DNA from 2 places in the Pseudoalteromonas sp. CNAT2-18.1 genome. Region 1 is predicted to be linked to the other one. Evidence: riboswitches for the same ligand, from Rfam matches in the RefSeq annotation. Region 1 holds a riboswitch; the other holds the start of a gene.
What was found. Region 1 has a riboswitch for lysine ahead of lysC (lysine-sensitive aspartokinase 3). Riboswitches for the same ligand answer to the same signal wherever they lie in the genome.
Positions count from the first base shown of each region.

Region 2: it holds a riboswitch for lysine, as region 1 does, so the genes downstream of both, dapA (4-hydroxy-tetrahydrodipicolinate synthase) here and lysC (lysine-sensitive aspartokinase 3) in region 1, are expected to answer to the same signal.

Region 1 is NZ_JAKRFR010000002.1:475,018-478,865, forward strand. It holds gene MHM94_RS05570 (4'-phosphopantetheinyl transferase superfamily protein) at 1-329, shown strand, start outside; gene lysC (lysine-sensitive aspartokinase 3) at 301-1,650, opposite strand; lysine riboswitch at 1,731-1,903, opposite strand; gene MHM94_RS05580 (hypothetical protein) at 2,060-2,533, opposite strand; gene MHM94_RS05585 (hypothetical protein) at 2,833-3,288, opposite strand; gene MHM94_RS05590 (hypothetical protein) at 3,320-3,664, opposite strand; gene MHM94_RS05595 (M23 family metallopeptidase) at 3,676-3,848, opposite strand, start outside.
Region 2 is NZ_JAKRFR010000008.1:111,067-114,914, forward strand. It holds gene MHM94_RS17100 (response regulator) at 1-1,260, opposite strand, end outside; lysine riboswitch at 1,409-1,600, shown strand; gene dapA (4-hydroxy-tetrahydrodipicolinate synthase) at 1,723-2,610, shown strand; gene MHM94_RS17110 (2,3,4,5-tetrahydropyridine-2,6-dicarboxylate N-succinyltransferase) at 2,639-3,379, shown strand; gene MHM94_RS17115 (PLP-dependent decarboxylase) at 3,379-3,848, shown strand, end outside.

The sequences.
Region 1 (3,848 bases):
CCTTATTAGGCGTAGATATTGAGAAAATTGACAACGCACGCGCCTTTAAGAAGCTGGCGGCGCACTATTATCCTGAGGCCGAGGCAAGGGATATTGGCAGCGAGGTTGAGACCTTTTTCCGGGTCTGGACGTTAAAAGAAGCCTACGCAAAAGCGACTAAGCAACCCATTGCCACCTTGTTAGGCCAACCCATCTTGGAGCTTATCGGCGCCCTTGATGGCCAGGTATATTGTCAGGAACTATTTGCCGGGCACTTTGATATCAGTCTTATCACCGATCCGCAGCGCCCGGTGCTCACTGTTAACCTTCCAGCAGCCGTTGATGAATAGTTTGCACCACTGCATCAGACTGACTTTGCTCAACCAAGAAGCACAGGTTATGTTTCGATGCGCCGTGACAAATAAGGCGAATATCAAACTCACTGAGCACCTGCATTAAATTCAGCTCGCTCTGGCGCAGCACAATCTCCGAGCCAATTAACGCCACCAATGTGAGGTTATTCTCAACCGACACATGGCAAAACTCGCTTAAACGCTCGAGGGCTTGCTGATCAAGCTCCGGACGACTGGCATTCGGGGCATTATCAAGCGTCAATGCGACACTTATCTCCGAAGTTGTGACCAAATCAACGGAAATTTTATGCTCACTCAAAATAGTAAACACCCGCGCTAAAAAGCCGCTCGCTAATAGCATTTCCGGGCTTTTCAGGGTCAAGAGAATTTGGTTTTTACGCTGAGTCACAGCGCGAACACCAGCTAAAGTGTCTCCTTGGGGCGTTTTTTGTATCCACGTCCCGCCCCCTTGTGGTTCGCGACTGGAGCCGACAAACACACTGATGCCACTGCGTGCAGCGGGTAAAATGGTCGCCGGGTGTAGGACTTTAGCGCCAAAGGTTGCCATTTCGGCGGCTTCGTCAAAGCTTAAGTGGGCAATGGGTGCGGCTTTGGCACAGACTCTGGGATCGGTGCTGAAAATACCGACCACATCGGTCCAAATATATACGCTGTTGGCGCCAATCGCCTCGGCTAATAAGGCCGCGCTGTAATCCGACCCCCCACGCCCTAAGGTGGTGGTATCGCCATAGTCATCACTGCCCATAAAGCCCTGAGTGACAACCACTTGATCTTTAAGCAACGGCAGCAATTGGGCATGGGCTTGCTGCGCTGTTGCTTTAATATTGGGCTGGGCTTTGCCAAACTGACTATCTGTTTTGAGCACCGAACGCACATCAAAGCGCGTTGCCGCCACGCCGTGTTCCCGTAATACCTGAGTAAACAAATAAGAAGAGAAACGCTCGCCAAAACTCAGTAGCTCATCGCTGTGGGCGCTCGATTGTGGCGCTTGCTCAGCGCTGCTTCGAAAGGCGCTCAAGGTGACATCAAAGCCGTGGGCTAAATCAGCATCAAGGCTGACATATTCGAGAATATTAAGCTGGATAGCGATCACCCCATCGATGTGCGCTTGGCGCTGCTGTGACGTTAATGCACTTTGGCATAACGCTACCAGGTGATTGGTGACCCCGGCACTGGCGCTAACCACCACTACACGCACGTTGTTATTATCTGCGATGATTTGTGCACACCGGCTCATAGAGCCATGATCGGCCACTGAAGTGCCGCCAAACTTGGCGACAGAATATTCCTGATTCATTATCTCTCCGAGATGAAAAACGAGTTATTTTTCAAATACAATCAGGAGAACTTGGCAAGACTAAAAAGGTAAGAATGTCCATTGCCAGAAGCCCTCCACCCCTACAGGTGACAGTTCCGAGGATTCAGCCTCAAGAACCGAAAGCCATTGCGACGCACAATGCACTTCCTCGGCGATAGTCTCCCTCATAAACGATCAAAGGCTGTCGTCGGCCTCACGTTTACTACCTAGCTATCGCACCTCTTCTGCGACACATTCGATCCTGAGACCGAAGTGAATCAGCAATGTACCTAGCAGACGGCTAGAAGTCAATATCACACTTCACTGGAAGATGTTCTGGCGGTGAATGATTGCTTGGATACACAAGTTGGCCGCAGCCAGCCTGTGTATTGCCGATTATGGAATCTAATTAAGGTTGGATGGGGCAATGCTCACCATCAACTGGCACCCAAACAGTTCGCGTTTCCATACGACAATTATATTCGACGGTTTGCTCTTCTTGTTGGGTGAAATAGGAGTTGTGTTGATGCATATATACGCCACCGGGAGCCTGGCCAGAAGGTCCGGCAATTGTCCAGTTTGCTGGGCAACTTTGTGTTGATAATACAACGCGAGTTTCCCACTCTGGCGCATCGCTATTAGGAGCCGATGCGCTAAGCCTGTAGTGACAACGTTTGTAAGAAACGTCTACTAACTCGGTTCTATAATCACAGACTCTCACTAATCGCTCGTCCCAATACCCTCCGCAATTTACACTGTTTACTTGGGTATCATAGAAGGTATTGTAGTCTGTTACTTTTATTTGTGAGCTAGATGCCAATACATTATTGGCCACAAAAAAGAGCAACGCCAACACACAGGCTGATAAAATTTTTTGTCTCATTTTTATTTCCTTAACAATAGCTTGGAAATAAAAATGCTACATAAAATTATCATTTATATAAACAGAAACTAAGTTGATTATTTTTCAATCAAACCGCTATTAACTTATCAACAATAAATAAATCTGAACACCTCTTTTTCATTAAAAAGCCAACGTTATAATTCCTTAATTACGCAACAATCAATTTATAAAAATTTGCTTATAAAGAATAAATGCTCGATATTGTGTGAAAAATAAAGTTACCTTTCCTGTGAATAAAATCGTCATGAGATAAGCTAATAGTGAGTGCTCGCCAATATCTAAGAAAACTGACTACTGTCTTCAGTCATGCGCACCACCAAACCTTCGGCCACTAAAAAATGATAAAGCTGTAAATCGGCTATCAGGTCACTCGAGGAGAGCTCAAAGTCTTGAAAAGTTCTATTGTGATAGCGAAAACGAACAATATGTTCATAACGCTGGTGCTGGCAGTAAATGACCTCTTTGACATCAGCGAGCTTTATCGGCGTATCAAGTAAGTTCAGTACCCCATGCTCAACAAATATGGCACTACAGCGTATGGGCTCGATGCTCCATTGATACTGGGCACTGAGCATAAAACTAAATATCAACACCGATATCGCTTGCGCCCAAAAGCTCTGCTCCATCATAAAATTAATAAAAAACAGTACATAGATAAACAATGCACCGGTGTATAAAGCGCGGGTGATCACCGCACGCGTGGCAAATTGCTTTTTGCGGGTAAGTTGACTCACTGGGGTCTTCCTTGTTTGATGAAAACTGAATTTAGTGGCTGTAGGCAGACGGTTGTTTTATTAGCCGTTCATTGTCAACGACCATAGTCCACTGACCGTCGTTGTTGTTGGGTGGCTCGTTGACGATGAAGGTGGTGCTGAAAAAACCAATGCCAACACTGAAGTCGTCACCCTCAAATGATTGCAGCGGCCCTTCCACTGAGGTGGAGCCCCCGTTTTTATAGCGTTTATAGGCGACTGTGCCATCTTCAAGAATCAATAGACTCATGCTGGGACTTTGCCAGTGCCCGACATAATCGCGCTTTTGTGCAGGGACGGGTTCTGCGCAACTGCATAGCAGTAAAATAAACGCCAAAGCCAGTAATACTAATCGCATCCGTTGCTCCGTTAGTTGCCGAAATAAGTTATAGGGTTGAGGTAGAAGGCTTTCTTGACGCCTTGGGGGGCGCTATCAATAAGCCAAAAGTAAGGAATTAAAGTCACCAATGAGTAGTGTAAATGAGCGGCTTTACCTTGGGCATTGCCGCTGGTGCCAACACTGCCTATTTGCTCACCGCCAC
Region 2 (3,848 bases), on a different contig from region 1:
CTCAGTGCCTGTTGTGGTACTACGAATCGTAAGGCTTCCACCCACCTCTTGAGCCAACGCATACACGAGGCTGAGACCTAATTTCGCGCCCTGAAAGTGCTGTACCTGCTCGGTGTTGTAATACACAGCATGCTGCTGAGCAGCCTCAATATCAGCAGTAGCAATGCCATCGCCGTTATCTTTAACGACAACACTCAGCAGCCCAGCTGGTTCATGGTATTCAAATTGCACATGCACCGCAGCGCGCGTATGTATAAAGGCGTTGCTCAATAGCTGATTAACTGCTTGGATTAAATGCAGATGATCAGTTTGTGCTTGAACAGGTAGGCTATCTTCACCCTCGACACTCAATCGCTGCAGGGTTTCAGACTTAAGCTGCCAAGGCGCCAATATTGCACTCACCGTTTGCTTTAATGACTGCTCGGTCACTAAAGTAGTAAACGCTCCCGACTTAAGCTTCTGTAATTCCAACATTTCTTGCACTAGCGCCTGCAAATGTCGGGCGCAGCCCAATGCCGTTTGCTGTTCTTCGCGACCAGCCGCAGTATGAGAGTCCAATAGGCCAATAATCCCTGTAATTGGCGTCATTAGCTCATGACTCATATTAGCTAAAAAGTCAGATTTTACCCGATGCGCATGCGCGGCTTGACGCCGTTGGTAACGAAGCCGATAAAGAATGGCTGACACTCGACGTGTCAAAGGATTAAAGATGAGCCACCACTCACATAAAATAGTAGCAATGGCTGCCAGCGTTAAAAGGGGAATAACAAGCTGTAAATGTTCTATTTTTTGCTTAGATTTTGACTCTAATACGGTGACAACAGCATCTAAGTCCTGCAATAACGACAGTAGTTTTTGACCCTGAAAAGCACTTAAAGATGCATCGCTGCGACTCGCTAACTGCACATACTGGCGCACCCGACCATCCAAGCCCTGCTGGTGATAAAGCGCCAGCACCTGAGGGCTTTGCTGCACCAACTGTGAGCCTAATAAAAACTCATGGTTATTATAAAAGCGCATAGTGGCACGAGCGAGTTGCTGCTGCTCAAATCTTACAGCACGGTCATTGACGGCCAATTTATGCAATGCAATCTTCTGCGAAAGCATCCGCTGCATACCCGCAATGTTTATTACTTTTGCGTCATTTCGCTGCATATTGATGCTTTTCATCACATACACTGTAGAGCTAAGTATGACAACAACAAGCACACTGGCTGCCCAGAAATAACGTTTTTGTAAGTGTTTGGTAAGACGTTGCATAAGAGGGGCCTTTGCAATAACCCCTTAATACTGACACAAAATCAGCCTTTGTAAAATTTGTTCTCGCTTTAGCGTTGACAGCGTTAAGCATAAAGTGATTGAATAAAAAGGCACCCTTATTGAGTCGGCCGCATGTGCTGCGGTCGCAAGGGCTAGAAGAGGAGCGTCATTCAGGTAGTTATGGGAAGGAGAGCAAACTCCAAAGCACCATAACGAGGGGAATGTACGCCGAGAGACCTGTAAAGTTTGCTACTTACTGTCTCGGGCGCATGGGTTGAATCCCAGCGACTGTCACCATTAGCGCTTAGCGCTATGTTTTTGGTGGAGAGCTTCTGGTCTTAGTAACGCTGGGCCCATTTGGCTCTGTGTTTTAAGCCCATTCGCTCTTCGAATTTAACCAGTTCGATGCGAGGCGGGCAACCCCTTCCTAATTCAATCGAACTCGCACTAAGTTCGTGAGAGATGACTACAACTCATTCTTTAGCAGATACCATTGTCTGGACAGCATTGATCACTCCGATGCATGCTGACGGCAGTATTGATTTTAACACCTTAACCCTACTTGTGCGCGAGCAAGAGCAAGCGGGAAACGGCATTCTTATTCTTGGCTCTACTGGTGAAGCTCTGGCTCTCAGTATAGATGAGCAACAAGCCGTAGTTCGTCACGTTACAGCGCTCACCTTGCGTGTGCCACTGATGGTTGGCGTGGGCGGTTTTAACCTTAGCCAGCAACTACATTGGCTTAGTTTTTGTAACCAACACCCCATAGACGCCTACCTTCTGGGAGCTCCCTTATATGCTAAACCGGGTATTCAGGGGCAGCTACATTGGTACTCGGCACTACTGGATGCCAGCAAAAAGCCGTGCATGTTGTACAACGTGCCCGGACGCGCTGCAGTTAGTATTCCCCCTACGGTCTTAGCACAGCTACAACAGCACCCACTGTGCTGGGCACTTAAAGAAGCCAGCGGTGATATTGCACAATTTGAGGCTTACCGCGAAGCCGCGCCTGAGTTAGCGATTTTCAGTGGCGACGACGCGCTGATGCCTTATTTTGCTCAGGCCGGTGCAGCGGGCCTTGTATCTGTGGCCGCCAACGTCTGGCCACAGCAGACACAGCATCTGGTACAACAATGCCTTCAAGGGCAAAGCGTCAATGCCTTTATAACCTGGCGCAGTGCAATTGATGCGCTGTTCAGTGCAGCCAATCCAGTGCCCGTTAAGTGCCTTTTGCATGCTCTTGAACGCCTCAACAGCCCGGTGTTACGACCACCATTAAGCCACCTTGAGCTTAATGACACACAACCACTTCTTAATGCCCATGAACGCATTGTTGCGTGGGCACATTGATAAAATTAGTTAACAAGGTACCTCAGTTATGAGTTGGTTAGACTTACTAAATGACCTCGAAAGCGGCCACGTACGCGCCGCAACACAAGACGAACACGGCCAATGGCACGCCAATGTGGACGTAAAAAAAGGCATTCTCGAAGCCTTCAAAAGTGGCAATAACACCGAGTTTGCGGGCGGCTTTGTTGATAAGCATAATCTAGCTCCTCGCGGTTTTAGCGCCCAAGATAATATTCGCATGGTGCCTGGCGGTAGTGCTGTGCGTCGAGGTGCTTACGTTGCCCCTGGCACCATTATCATGCCACCTGCATATGTCAATATTGGTGCCTTCATCGACAGTGGAACTATGGTCGACAGTCATGCCTTGGTAGGGTCATGTGCGCAAGTGGGCAAAAACGTTCACCTCAGTGCCGCCGTGCAATTAGGTGGCGTGCTCGAGCCAATTGGCGCTAACCCTGTGGTGATTGAAGGTGATGCCTTTATCGGCGCGGGCTGTGTCATTGTCGAAGGGGTGGTGGTTCGCCAAGGTGCGGTACTCGCCCCTGGTGTACGTTTAAGCGCCACTATCCCAGTATATGACTGCGTTAACGAGCGACAACTCGATAAGGGCGAAGCGATTCCGGCCAACGCCATCGTTATACCTGGCTCCCGCCCAAGCTCTAGCACTTGGGGACGCGAACAAGGGCTCAGTATGAGCTGTGCGCTTATCGTAAAGTATCGCGATCAGCACAGCGATGCATCGCTGGAGTTAGAAGAGGTATTACGCTAATGCCTGTCTCTGGCGCATTGTTAAACGCTTTTGATACCCTCACTCAGGAGCGCCAAGAACCTTGCTTTGTCTACGATCTTGACAGTCTACGTAAGCACCTTGATGAGCTGATGGCGCAAGATGTGGTGAAGTTATGGTATGCGGTAAAAGCGAATCCTTTATCTGCGGTTATCGAGACTCTGGCAGCCGCTGGCTTTGACTTTGATGTCGCCAGCAGCGGTGAGCTCAATCAGGTGCTTTCACAGCATGTTGGTGCACAACGCATCCTCAACACCGGGCCGGCAAAATCGCGCCAGCAGTTAGGCGAATTCTTAGACGCTGGGGTACGTACCTTTGTGTTGGAGAGTATCAATCAAGTTCGCTGGCTTAATGAGCTGGCGTATAACCAAGGTATTGAAGTGGATGTGTTGCTTAGAGTGCAGTTGCGCTGGCCAGAAGGTGAGCGTAATCCGCTCGGTGGCAATACCCT